Regions from separate parts of the Micromonospora sp. CNZ296 genome, predicted to be linked through region 2. Evidence: riboswitches for the same ligand, from Rfam matches in the RefSeq annotation. Region 2 holds a riboswitch; each other region holds the start of a gene.
What was found. Region 2 has a riboswitch for cyclic di-AMP ahead of FB455_RS32540 (C40 family peptidase). Riboswitches for the same ligand answer to the same signal wherever they lie in the genome.

Region 1 (4,499 bases), on a different contig from region 2:
CGCCGCGCCGTACGCGCCGACGCCGGGGAACGTGAACCAGGACAGCGCCGACAGCACGTTCAGGATCGTGCCGCCGCCGTTGGCCACGATCTGCGGCGCGAACGCCCGTACCACCGACAGCGTGCCGAGGTAGTGCGTCTCCATCTCCAGCCGGATCTGCGCGAGGTCGCCGTCGAGCAGGTCGGTGCCGGTGCTCACGCCGGCGCTGTTGACCAGCAGCGTCACGTCCCCGGCCCGCTGCGCGGCGGCGGCCACCGACTCGGGGTCGGTGATGTCGAGGCGTACCGGGGTGACTCCGGGCAGGTCCACGGTGTCCGGGTTGCGGGCGCCGGCCCAGACGGTGGCGCCGCGTGCGACGAGTTCGGCGGCCAGGTGCCGGCCGAAGCCGCGGTTGGCGCCGGTGACCAGGGCGGTGCTTCCAGCGATCTTCATGTCTCGCTCCGAGGTGTGGAGAAGGGAGGGGTCAGGCGGACAGCAGGCCCGGACCGGGCAGGACGGCCAGCTCGCCGGGGGGTACGTCGTGCCCCGCGCCGCAGCGCAGCCGGGCGTGCACCGCGGCGCCGCACTCCTCGTGGGCCACCCGCACCGCCGGGCCCGCCTCGTCGGCGGCGTACGTGTCGCCCCACTGCCGCAGCGCGACGAGCACCGGGATCAGGTCGCTTCCCTTCGCAGTGAGCACGTACTCGTCGCGGGTGCGCTGCCCGGGCTCCCGGTAGGGACGCCGGTCGAGCAGCCCGTCGGCGACGAGCTGCTTGAGGCGTGCGGCGGCCACCGGCTCGCTGACGCCGACCCGCCGGGCGAAGTCGTCGAAGCGGCGGGTGCCGAACGACGCCTCCCGCAGCAGGAGCAGCGTGGTGCGGTTGCCGACCACCTCCAGCGCCCGGGCGATCGAGCAGTTGGCGGTGGACCAGGAGTCACGCTGCGCAAGGAGGTCCGTCATGGCGTCGACGGTACCCCCTGACTTAAGAAAGCAGAAGTCAGCTACCTCACAGCTGGCCGGGGAAGAACCCGTGCCGGGCCAGCGGCTCGACGATCTGGTGCTCCTCGTACGACAGGTGCGACAGCAGCGTGTCGGTGAGCAGGTCCACCGCCTCCTGGAGCTGCGTGAAGTCGCCGGGCCGCCGGACCAGCTCCACGAGCGCCCGGTCGACGCTCTCCACCACCCCGTGGATCACCACGTGCTCCTCCTCGAGGCGGTCCAGCACCGCGGCCAGCCCGGCCTCTGAGCGGCGCAGGTGCGGGAAGACCGAGGCGTCCTCCAGCCCGTGGTGCTGGGTGACCATCGTGCAGTAGGCCGCGCAGTACGCCCCGAGCGTCCAGTTGTTCTGCCGCATGGTCATCTCGTTGAGCGCGGCCCGCGCCCGGCCCGGCGAGACCGAGCCCTGCTTGACCTGTTCCAGCAGGTCGCGCACCTGGGCCAGCTCCTGGCGCAGATGGTCGTGCACGTCCACCAGGTGCTGCCCGGCGGCCTGTCCCCGGGCCGGGTAGACGTGTCCGGCCGGCGGCGGCGGGGCGCTCGGGCGGGTGGACTCGTCCCACGGGCGGCGCGCGCTCAGGCGTACCCCCGGGTCGGGGGTGGGGGTGACGCCGAGCGTGCTCGGGCCGCCGGCGGTGGTCGGCTCGTCGGCGGCCTCCCGGGCGCCGCCGGCGGGCGTGGCGCGCTCGGCGGCGACCAGTTCCCGGACCGCGGGGGCCACCTCCTGGCCGAAGATCTGGATCGCGCGCGGCTCGTCGCTGCTGAGGATGAACGTGGTGATGCCGTGCTCCAGGGTGAGCCCGGCCAGTTCCTCCACCCACTGCTCCGGCGGCCCGGTCAGGAAACCGGCCGACGAGCGGGCGAACGTGCCGGTCACGTTGAGCATGCGGCGGATCGCGGCCGGGTCGCGCCCGGCGGCCCGGGCGCCCTCGTCCACGAGCGCGTTCAGGGCGGGCAGCTCGTCGGGGCCCTTGGGCAGGTACGACAGGGACGGCAGCCAGCCGTCCGCGGCGCGGCCCACCAGGCGCAGCATGCGCGGCTTGTAGGCGCCGACCCAGATGCCGACCGGATGCGCGGGCGCCGGGCCGCGCTTGGCGCCGACCACCCGGTAGTGCTCGCCGTCGACACGGATCATGCCGCGGCTGCCGGTGTCCCAGACCTCGCGGATCACCCGGATCGCCTCGTCGAGGGCGTCGACGGCGGCGCCGGGGGACAGGCGCCGCCCGCCCGCCGCCTCGATCGCGTCCCAGAACGCGCCCGCGCCGAGTCCCAGCTCGACCCGGCCGCCGGTGAGCAGATCCAGGCTGGCGACGCTGCGGGCCAGTACCACCGGCTGGCGCAACGGCAGGTTGAGGACGTTTCCGGCCAGGCGGATGCGTTCGGTCGCCGCGGCCACGTAGGACATCAGCGTCCAGGTGTCCAGGAAGCCCGGCTGGTAGGGATGGTCCTGGAACGTGACCAGGTCCAGCCCGACCTGCTCGCACAGCCGGGCCAGCGCCACGACCTGGTCGGGCTGCCCGGCGGCGGGGGTGATGAAGCCGCCGAAGGTCAGCTCGTGTCCGTGATCGGTCATCCGTCAAGCCCTCCCGTGATCTTGCCTGGCCCTGCCACCGTAGCGCCGCCGCCGGTAGCCCGGCCGGGTGAAGAGCGTCACAAGAAGTGGACGATTGTCACAAATCGCTCCTAGCGTCGGTTTCGTTCGCAGACGCGGACACCGCGGGCCGGAAACGCCAAATCCCGCCGCCGTCCCCGGTAACCGGACCTCGCGCGGGAGCGGGGGAACCACACGTTCCACGGTGCATCGTCACCTCGGGGTGAAGCCGCCACCGGCGGCCGGGCTCCTCGGCCCGAACCCGACAGCTCACCTCGTCGGCGTGGAGGAATCCACATGGCAACTGAATACTCTGCCCGAAGCCGCCGTACCGCCCTCGGAGCGGTCCTGGCCGGCGCCGCCGTCGGCGCCGCGACCCTGTTCGGCCCGGCCGCTCCGGCCAGCGCGGGCGTCAACTGGGACGCGGTCGCGCGCTGCGAGTCGGGCGGCAACTGGAAGATCAACACCGGTAACGGCTACTACGGCGGGCTCCAGTTCTCCCGCGCCACCTGGAACGGCTACGGCGGCAAGAAGTACGCCGCGCGCGCAGACCTGGCCAGCCGGTCCGAGCAGATCGCCGTCGCGGAGAAGGTGCGGCGCGGCCAGGGCATCGGCGCGTGGCCGGTCTGCGGCAAGAAGGGCGGCTCGGCGAGCGCGGCGACCCGGTCCGAGCGGGCCACCACAAAGGCGGCCCCGAAGCGGGCCGCCACGCGCAAGGCCGCGCCGGAGCGGGCGGCCACCCGCAGGGCCGCGCCCGAGCGCGCCACGACGACGGTGGCGCCGCAGCCGTCGTCCGGCGCCGGGACGTACCTGGTCCGGCGTGGGGACACGCTGTCGGAGATCGCCGTGACGCAGCGCGTCGACGGCGGCTGGCGCGCCCTGCACGAGCGCAACCGCGCAGTGGTCGGCGACGACCCCGGCCTGATCTTCCCCGGTCAGCGGCTGCGGCTGCGCTGACAGCGGTCCGAGAACGCCCGGCCGGGTCGCCCCGGCCGGGCGTTCGCCCCGTCCGCGACACGCCGCGTCGACGGTGTCCGGCCTGCTCCCGGCGTCCGGGAGACGGTCCGCGACGGCGGTGACCGCGATTCGTCGGAGCCGGTTGCTAGTGTCACGATGCTCGGCTAAGACGTGAAGAAAGCGCGGATATGACCAACGACCCGTTCTCGGCGGCCGCGAGCATCGACGAGCTGCTGACCCGCACGCAGCAGGCGCTCACCGCGATGCGCTCCCGGGCCTCGGCGCACGCCGACGGCGAGCCCGGCGACCTGCTGCGCGCCGAGGGCACGGCCGCCGGCGGCCGGGTCCGCGCGGTCGCCGTCCAGGGTGGCCGGCTGGATTCCGTGACGATCGACCCGGAGCTGGCCGGCGAGCCCCTCGACGTCCTCTGCGGACACTTCGTCACCGCCGCCAACGCCGCGCTGTCCGAGCTGGACGCCCGGGTCAGCGCGTCGGCGCGGGCCGACGCCGACGCGCTCGCCGCCCGGCTCGGCAGCATGGGCGACCAGGCCGAGCTGTTCGGCCGCGCGATGCACGAGGCGGCCGCGCGGATCCACCGCGACCGCGGCACCGCGTCCCAGGGCGCGCGCCGGGCCTGACACGGCGAAATGGCCGGCCCGACACGGCGGGACGCCGGGCCTGACACGGCGGGACGCCGGGCCTGACACGGCGGGACGCCGGGCCTGACACGGCGAGGCGGCCGGCCGCCGGGAGGACGACGACCGGCCGCGCACGCCACGGTCAGCTCAGGGTGACCGCGGTGTCGTCGACGACGAAGGACGTCTGCAACGAGCTGTCCTCCACGCCGCTGAACGAGATGGTCGCCGTGGTGCCTGCGAGCGACGAGATGTCGAAGGACCGCTGCACGTAGCCGGTGGCCTTGTTCAGGTTGGAGTAGGTGGCCAGCGTGGTGCTGCCCGCCTTGACGGTGAGCTT
Region 2 (4,499 bases):
CCCCGGCGTACCAGTGCCCGACCGGCCGCGACACCTGCTCGACCGCCGGCAAGGACCCGATCACCAACTTCATGGACTACACGTACGACTCCTGCATGTACCAGTTCACCGCCGGCCAGGCGAGCCGCATGCTCACCGCGTGGAACGCCTACCGCGCAGCCTGACCGTCGTACCGCGTACCGGTGCCGGCCCTGTCCTCGGACGGGGCCGGCACCGTTTCGTCGTGGGCCGGGTCAGGCGGCCGGGCGGCGGGTGTCGAAGCCGTGCCGGCCACGCCGCCCCTCGGCGGCGAGCGGGTCACGCCGGGCGGGTTCGGCCGCGCGCGGATCGAGCCAGACCCGCACCTGCGGCGGAGCGGCGCCGGGCTGCGCCACCGGGTCGCGCCGCGTCAGCATCGCCGCCTCGACGGTGAACTCGAACAGCCGCCAGTCGCCCTGCGGCGACGCGCGGCCGATCCGGGCCAGCCGGGCCACCGTGGCGGGGTCGGTCACCGGCCGGGCGCGGCCTGCCACGTACGCCTCGTCGTCGCTCTCCTCCGGCGGGAACGAGTGCAGCGCGTAGCGGCCGTCGCGTTCGAGGTCGCGGCGCTTCGGCGAGTCGATGACGAAGCACCAGAGGCCGTCGGCGGTGAACACCGGGGAGACCGGGTGGACCCGGGGGCCGCCGTCGGCGCGGACCGTGGCGAGGTAGCCGAAGCCCGGCCCGTACTGCTGCATCAGGAGGCGGATCTCGTCGGCGAGGCGGGGCTCGTCGGCGGCGAATTCGGACCAGGAAGCCATGTGGACACTCTATCGAACACGTGTACGAAGATGTAGTGCGACACGCAGGTCACCGGCACCTGTCGCTATGGTGTTCCGATGCTGCTCTCCGACCGCGACCTGGTCTCCGAGATCAAGGCCGGCACGCTCGCGCTGGAGCCCTTCGAGCCCACGCTGGTGCAGCCGTCGAGCATCGACGTACGCCTGGACCGGCTGTTCCGGGTCTTCAACAACCACCTCTACACGCACATCGACCCGTCGATCCAGCAGGACGACCTGACCTCGATGGTGGAGGTGCCGGAGGGGCAGCCGTTCGTGCTGCACCCGGGCGAGTTCGTGCTCGCCTCCACCCTTGAGGTGATCTCGCTGGGTGACCAGCTCGCCGGCCGGCTGGAGGGCAAGTCGAGCCTCGGGCGGCTGGGGCTGCTGACCCACTCGACCGCCGGCTTCATCGACCCGGGTTTCTCCGGTCACGTCACGCTGGAGCTGTCGAACGTGGCGAACCTGCCGATCACGCTCTGGCCGGGCATGAAGATCGGCCAGCTCTGCATCTTCCGGCTCTCCTCGCCGGCCGAGCACCCGTACGGCTCGGCCGTCTACGGGTCGCGTTACCAGGGGCAGCGCGGACCGACGCCGAGCCGATCCTGGCAGAGCTGGCGCACCTGGCCGACCCGCTGACGGCGCCCACAGTTGTTAATAGGGGCCCCCTCCTCTACCGGAGGCGTTAAGAGGGGGCCCTTCCTTACACCCGGCCGTAGCTGTTGATGTCGCCGTCGTCGACCCGCTTCATGGTGATCGGCTTGCCGGACTGGGAGGCGTGCACCACCCAGCCGTCGCCCACGTACATCGCCACGTGGTGCAGGTCGCTGTAGTAGAAGACGAGGTCACCGGCGCGCAGCTCGGCCCGGCTCACCCGCTTCGTCATGCCGTGCTGCTGGCGCGCGTTGTGCGGCAGCGAGACACCGCCCTTGGCCCAGGCCGCCATGGTCAGGCCCGAGCAGTCGAAGTGATCCGGCCCGGCCGCGCCCCACACGTAGATCTTGCCGATCTGGGCGCAGGCGAACTTGACCGCCGCTCCGGCAGCGCCACCGGGGTAACCGGCGGGGCAGGGCGCCGGGCGCAGCGGGCCGCCGCCACCGTTGCCGTACACCTTGAGCCGCAGCTTCTGCAGCCGGGCGATCTCGGCGTCGATCTGCTTCTTCTTCGCCGCGAGCTGGGCCTCGGTACGCGCCAGTCCGGCGATCATCTCGTCCAGCGGCTTCTTCTTCGCCGCCAGTTCGTCGCGCAGCGCGGCGACGGAGCGCACCTGCTCGTGCTGGCGGTGCGCGAAGCGGTCGAGCAGTTCCAGGCCGTTGACCAGGTCACCGGGTGAGCGGCTGCCCAGCAGCGCGTTGACGGTGGAGAGGTTGTCACCCTTGTAGGCGTCGGCGGCGAGTCCGCCGACCTGGCCGAGCGCGGCGTCCACCCGGGCCTGAAGGGGTGCGATCTGCCGGCCGAGCGCGTCGGCCTGCTTGCGCCGCGCGGCGAGCTGCTCGCGTACGGCGTTGACCTGTTCGATGACCGGTTCGAGTTTGTTCCAGTCGCGGTCGATCTGCGCCTCGATCTCGGCGACCGAGGGTTCGGCGTGTGCCGCCGTGGCGCCACCGGTCAGGATGACTGCGGTGCCGACGAGAGCGGCGAGGGCTGTGGTGAAGCGGGACCAGCGGGTACGCGGCACAGCCGTGGACCGGTCGACCGACCGGCTCGACGACGGCCGCGGGGCATGGAGTGCCACCGGGCGTCCGTACTCCTTCTTCCGTACCGCCTACCGGGTTAGCTGACGGATTCGGGCGGGAAGGGAGCCGCCCTACCGCATCGCTGCGGATTCACCCCAGGTACCTGGTTCCCCGGCTCGCCCGGAGGCGACTCGGCGGTGTCGGACCGTCACCGACCGGGTTGGACGGTGAGACGTGCGGCCGACGATTCACCAGAGTAGGGACCACCGTTATCGATCCGCAACTTCCAGCGCCGTGACACTCCGTACGCGATGAGGCGCCGCACCTCGGTCGGAGGTGAAATTTTCTTTCAAGGCTGATTACTCACTGGAAAGGTATTGACCCTCGCGGGTGTGCGGAGTGAGGGTGGAAACGCAGTGACCCCCATCCCTGTCCAGGAGGTTCGATGCACCTCTCCGCCCCGCCGTCGGGCAGACGGATACTGCTCGCCGCCGCAGTGGCGACAGCCACCGCGCTGGCGGCGACCGGCCCGGTGACCGCCGCGCCGGACACGTCTGCGTCCGCGAGCGACCGGCAACAACAATACGCCGCCGCCGCGGCAGAGTACGGCGTACCGCAGAACGTACTGCTCGGTGTCTCCTATCTGGAGTCCCGCTGGGACACCCACACCGGGCAGCCGAGCACCAGCGGCGGCTACGGCCCGATGCACCTGACCGACGCCGCGCACATCCTCGCCATGCCGGGCAGCGCCCACGTCGACGAGGACGAGGACCCGCGCGGCGACGACTCCCGGCCGCTGAAGCTCGACCCGGCCACCGCCGCCGCGCCGGAGCGGGAGACCCCGCTGCCGCCGGCCTCGCTCCAGACGCTCGACGCCGCCGCCGCGCTCACCGGGCTCGACGCGGGCACGCTGCGCACCGAGCCGGCCGCGAACATCCGCGGTGGCGCCGCGCTGCTGGCGTCGTACCAGAAGGCTCTGGGTGGGCCGGTCGGCGCCGGCACCGACCCGGCGGCCTGGTACGGCGCGGTGGCCCGGTACTCCGGCGCGGACACCTCGGACGCCGCGGCGGCCTTCGCCGACGAGGTCTACGACCAGCTCGGCCAGGGCGCCAGCCGCACCACCGACGACGGCCAGCGGGTCACGCTCGCCGCCACCGCCGCGAAGCCGGACCGTTCCCGCCTGGCCCGCCTGGGCCTGCGCAACGCCGAGCGGCCGGACGGGCTGGAGTGCCCGGTGCGGCTGGCCTGCGAGTGGATCCCCGCGCCGTACGAGCAGCTCAGCGACGACCCGGGCGACTACGGCAACCACGACCTGGGCGACCGGCCGAAGCAGCAGAAGATCGAGTACATCGTCATCCACGACACCGAGGGCTACTTCGGCCCGAGCGTCGACCTGGTGAAGCGGGCCGACTACCTGGGCTGGCACTACACGCTGCGCTCGGTGGACGGCTACATCGCCCAGCACATCAAGACCAAGGACGTCGGCTGGCACGCCGGCAACTGGTACGTCAACGCCAAGTCCATCGGCCTGGAGCACGAGGGCTTCGCCGGTCAGGGCACCTGGTACACCGAGGCGATGTACCGCACCTCCGCCAAGCTGGTGCGTCACCTGGCGCTGAAGCTCGGCATCCCGATGGACCGGCAGCACATCATCGGCCACGACAACGTGCCCGGCATCACCGCCGCCAACGTGGGCGGCATGCACTGGGATCCGGGACCGTACTGGGACTGGTCGCACTACTTCGACCTGATGAAGGCGCCGTTCCGCAGCACCGGCACGCCCCGTACCGGCCTGGTCACCATCGACCCGGACTTCGCCACCAACCGGCCGGCGTTCTTCGGCTGCAACCAGCAGCCGCCCGGCGTCCCGACGCCCCGGCCGCCGGCGCAGCCGTGCCCGTCGCGCGGCTCCTCGTCGGTGATCCTGCGGACCGCGCCGAGCCCGGACGCCCCGCTCGTCAACGACCTCGGGCTGCGCCCGGACGGCACGCCGGACACCATGTACATCTCCGACCACGGCGCCCGC
Region 3 (4,499 bases), on a different contig from region 2:
CCCGGGGCTACACCGCCAGCAAGGACCAACTCCTCGCCCGGCTCCGCCGGATCGAGGGCCAGGTCCGTGGCATCGAGAAGATGGTCGAGGACGACCGTTACTGCATCGACGTGCTGACCCAGATCTCGGCCATCCAGGCGGCGCTGGACAAGGTCGGCCTGGGCCTGCTCGACGGCCACGCCCGGCACTGCATGCACGAGGGCGCCGCCGAGGGCCGGGCCGACGAGATGGCGACCGAGATGATGGCCGCCGTCGGGCGCCTGATGAAGCGCGGCTGAGCGGGGACCTCCGGCCCTCAGGACCAGGGCACATCGACCCGTGCCGACGCGCCCGGGCGGACGTACCGTCGAAGTGGCGGGCAGGCCGGACCGGCGGACCCGCGGCGACGGACGGAGGGCGGCCCGATGATGTGGCAGAGCCCGATGATGGGCTGGATGTGGATCTGGTCCCTGCTGGTGCTCGGGGTGCTGGCGGGGCTCGTCTGGGCGGCCGTGCGGTGGACCGGCCCGCAGTATCTGGGCCCGACGACGGCCCGGCGCATCCTGGACGAGCGGTACGCCCGCGGCGAGATCGACGAGGACGAGTACCGGCGGCGCCGGGCGGGCCTGGCCTGACCCGAGCGGGGCGCGTCACCGGTCGCGCCGCCCGGGAGCGGCCGGCCGGGCTGTCTACCATGGCCGGGCGACGACCCGGACGTGGTCGACACGTCCGCGCCGGCCGGGTGACCAGACCGGTCCGGCGGACCAGGCGTCGCCGCGACCGTTGGGAGAGACGCCATGGGTGCCGACCACACCCGCCCCGCACCCGCCGCGCCGCCGGGCGTACGACGGCTGCTCGTCGCCGTGGTGGTGCCGCTGTTCGCGCTCACAGTGATCGCGGCGCTGGTGCTCTGGCCCGGGCAGGACCGGGAGCCGGTCGGCGGCGCTGACGTCCCCCGCTACCACGGCACCGTGACCCGGGTGGTCACCGAGCCCTGCCCGCCGACCCCGGAGGCCCCGGAGGGCGGGGGTGGCCCCTGCGGCACGGTGACGGTCACCGCCGAGCAGGGCCCGGACGCGGGCCGGCAGGTCGAGACGCCGATCCCGGCCGGGCCGGGCGCACCCCGGGTCGCGGTCGGAGACGAGGTCGTCCTGGTCGAGCTGACCGACCCGGCCGACCCGGCGGTGAAGTCCTACAACATCGCCGAGCACCAGCGCGGCACGCCGCTGATCTGGCTGATGGTGCTGTTCGCCGCCGCGATCGTGGCGTTCGGCCGGTGGCGCGGGCTCGCCGCGCTCGGCGGCCTGGTGGCCAGCTTCGCCATCCTCCTCGGCTTCGTGCTGCCGGGCATCGGCGCCGGCCAGCCGCCGCTGCTGGTCGCGATCGTGGGCGCCGCGTTGATCATGTTCGTGGTGCTCTACCTGACCCACGGGATCACCGCGCAGACGTCGGTCGCGGTGCTCGGCACGCTCGGCAGCCTGGTGGTCACCGGCGTGCTCGGCCTGCTCGCCACGTCCGCCACCCACCTGACCGGCTTCGGCAGCGAGGACGCCACCACGCTGTCCATGTTCCAGGGCGACGTGGACCTGCACGGGCTGCTGCTGGCCGGCATCATCATCGGCTCGCTGGGCGTGCTGGACGACGTCACAGTCACCCAGGCGGCCACCGTCACCGAACTGGCGCACGCCAACCCCGGACTGTCCCGGCGGCAGCTCTACCGGGCGGCGACCCGGGTCGGCCGGGCCCACATCGCATCCACCGTCAACACCATCGTGCTGGCGTACGCGGGCGCCTCGCTGCCGCTGCTGCTCCTCCTGGTTGCCGACTCCCGCCCGGTGAGTGAGATCCTCACCAGCGAGTTCCTCGCCCAGGAGATCGTCCGCAGCGCGGTGGCGACGCTCGGCCTGATCGCCGCCGTACCGCTGACGACCGGACTGGCCGCGATCGTGACCACCGCCGGGCGGCGCTCGCGCGGCGCGGAGCCGGCGCCACCCGCGGCCCGGCCGCCGGCCGGACGCGACGACGCGCTGGAGGCCCTGGGCGGCGGGAAGAGTACGGAGGCCGCATGGTGACACTCCGCAGCGTGACCATCGATTTCAAACGCGACGCTGGTCACGGTGCGCCACGGCGAAATCTCGCTATTGGTCGGCTTCCGGACGTAGATCCTCAGGAGTGCTGTCAGGTAACCTCGCTGCCGGTCACCGCCGAAGGCGCGCACCGGCGCCAGCGGTGCCGCCGCCCAATCGCCTGCGGGCGAACCGGGGAACCAGGTACATGGGGTGAATCCGCGACAGCGGTAGGGGCCACTTCCGTCCCGAACCCGTCAGCTAACCCGGTCGGCGGCCGACGGAAGGGAACACTGTGACGGCACCCCTGCGCCGCTGGCTGACACCCGTGGTGGCCGTGCTGGCCTCGCTGGCCGTGCTGGCCGGGCCGACCCCGGCGACCGCGGCCCCCACCGCGGCGGCCCCCGGCAACCCCTCGGGACACGAGGAGGACGGCGAACCGCCGCTCATCACCGAGGCGATCGACGCCGCCAACCGGGCCTTCCTCCAGGCCAAGGCGAAGCTCGCCAAGTCCCAGGACCGCCAGCGGCGGCTGGCGGCCGAGGTGAAGACGGCACAGGCCGAGCTCGAAGCGCTCAGCCCGCAGGTCAACCAGCTCGCTGCCCAGTCCTACCGGACCGGCCGGATGGGCGCGATGGCCATGCTGCTGGAGAGCAACTCACCCGACTCGTTCGTCCGCCGGGTCAACGCCCTGGACGAGCTGAACCTCCTCAACGCGCAGCGCCTGGCCGCCATCAACGCGGTCAAGACCCGCGCCGAGCAGGCCAAGATCGCGCTCGACGCCGAGGTGCGCGAGCAGGAGAAGCAGAAGAACGCGATGGAGCGCGAGAAGGTGCAGGCCGAGCGCGCGCTGAAGCTCGTCGGCGGTCTCGGCTTCACCGGCGGCCTGGTCTCCGCCACCTCACCGGTCGCCAAGATCGGCCCCGGCCGCACCGCCGACGGCGGGTGGAAGGCGGAGTCGTGCAGCGAGGACGACCCGACCACCTCGGGCTGCGTCACGCCGCGCACGCTGCACGCGTACAAGGAGGTCCGGCGCGCGGGCTTCAAGCGCTTCGTGGGCTGCTACCGGCCCGGCGGGCCGTGGGAGCACCCCAAGGGCAAGGCGTGCGACTGGTCGCTCCAGAACAGCGGCTTCGCGCCCTGGCACAACAACGACACCCGCCGGTACGGCAACGAGGTGGCCGCCTTCCTCATCCGCAACGCCGACCGGCTGGGCATCTACTACGTCATCTGGAACCGGCAGATCTGGTTCCCGGCCACCGGCTGGAGTTCGTACAGCGGACCCTCGAACCACACCGACCACGTCCACATGTCGATGCTCTGACCCGGACACCACGAGAAGGGGCCGCCCTCGGGCGGCCCCTTCTTCGTCGTCCGTGCGTATCAGCCGGCCAGCGCCGGGTCGGCGGGCGCGGCCGGGGCGGGCAGCGGGGCCGGGGCCTGCGCCACGGTCCGCACCTCGCCACCGGCGAGCCGGTACGACATGCCCACCACCGTGCACCGCCCGGCGGCCACCCGCTCGGCCAGCACGGCGGACCGGGCCAGCAGCGTCTCCACGGTCTGCGCGATGTGGACGTCGACGATGCCGTCGAGGTCCTCGACCCCCTGGCGGGCGGCGCGCAACAGGCTCGGCGAGACCGCGTCCACCACAGCGCCCAGGTGCCCGGCCGGGGCGGCGCCGGTCCGGACCCCCTCCCGGGCGGCCTGGACCGCGCCGCAGGAGTCGTGCCCGAGCACCACCACGAGCGGGGTGCCCAGCACGGTGACGGCGTACTCGACGCTGCCGAGCACCTCCGGCCCGGCGGTGTGCCCGGCGGTACGCACCACGAAGAGGTCACCGAGACCGCGGTCGAAGATGATCTCGGCGGCGAGCCGCGAGTCGGAGCAGCCGACGATCACCGCGAACGGGTGCTGGCCGTCGGCCACAGCCGCCCGGTGCCCGGCGTCCTGATTCGGATGCTGCGGGACGCCCGTGACGAACCGGTGATTACCGGCACGCAGTTCGGTCAGTGCCTGCTCCGGGGTGCTCGGCGTCATGTCCCTCACCTCGTCTACCTGGGGAACCACCAGGCCGAACGGCCTCGCGACCCACGGTCACACGCACCTGGGGGCACGTCAAGATTCGTGATACGCATTTCATACTTTCCCGTCGGCGCCCCGCCCCGGACCGCGCCGATTCGGCAGGTGGCGGACGTGGCCATAGCATGACCACCATGGCGACCACACCAGTTGAGGACGGGAGCCGCCGTAACTGGACCTTCCTCACCAACCACGGCCACGTGCTGCTGGCGATCGCGCGCAACCCCACCGCCCGGCTGCGGGACGTGGCCGACGAGGTGGGCGTGACCGAGCGGGCGGCCCAGGCCATCGTCGCCGACCTGGAGGCCGGGGGCTACCTGCGTCGTACGCGGGTGGGACGGCGCAACGAGTACACGATCAACCCGAAGGGCCGCT

Region 1: another riboswitch for cyclic di-AMP. It lies ahead of FB455_RS29190 (transglycosylase family protein); the one in region 2 lies ahead of FB455_RS32540 (C40 family peptidase).
Region 3: another riboswitch for cyclic di-AMP. It lies ahead of FB455_RS28455 (coiled-coil domain-containing protein); the one in region 2 lies ahead of FB455_RS32540 (C40 family peptidase).

The regions. Positions count from the first base shown of each region.
Region 1 covers NZ_VISW01000023.1:84,647-89,145, reverse strand. Annotated here, with positions in the region: gene FB455_RS29205 (SDR family oxidoreductase) at 1-432, opposite strand, end outside; gene FB455_RS29200 (winged helix-turn-helix transcriptional regulator) at 464-940, opposite strand; gene FB455_RS29195 (LLM class flavin-dependent oxidoreductase) at 987-2,549, opposite strand; cyclic di-AMP (ydaO/yuaA leader) riboswitch at 2,708-2,866, shown strand; gene FB455_RS29190 (transglycosylase family protein) at 2,865-3,524, shown strand; gene FB455_RS29185 (YbaB/EbfC family nucleoid-associated protein) at 3,713-4,162, shown strand; gene FB455_RS29180 (M4 family metallopeptidase) at 4,305-4,499, opposite strand, start outside.
Region 2 covers NZ_VISW01000035.1:3,577-8,075, forward strand. Annotated here, with positions in the region: gene FB455_RS32525 (zinc metalloprotease) at 1-164, shown strand, start outside; gene FB455_RS32530 (pyridoxamine 5'-phosphate oxidase family protein) at 234-779, opposite strand; gene dcd (dCTP deaminase) at 858-1,436, shown strand; gene FB455_RS32540 (C40 family peptidase) at 1,501-2,532, opposite strand; cyclic di-AMP (ydaO/yuaA leader) riboswitch at 2,546-2,680, opposite strand; gene FB455_RS32545 (N-acetylmuramoyl-L-alanine amidase) at 2,919-4,499, shown strand, end outside.
Region 3 covers NZ_VISW01000022.1:42,050-46,548, reverse strand. Annotated here, with positions in the region: gene FB455_RS28470 (metal-sensitive transcriptional regulator) at 1-278, shown strand, start outside; gene FB455_RS28465 (SHOCT domain-containing protein) at 405-614, shown strand; gene FB455_RS28460 (YibE/F family protein) at 777-2,051, shown strand; cyclic di-AMP (ydaO/yuaA leader) riboswitch at 2,206-2,336, shown strand; gene FB455_RS28455 (coiled-coil domain-containing protein) at 2,341-3,369, shown strand; gene FB455_RS28450 (carbonic anhydrase) at 3,429-4,082, opposite strand; gene FB455_RS28445 (helix-turn-helix transcriptional regulator) at 4,250-4,499, shown strand, end outside.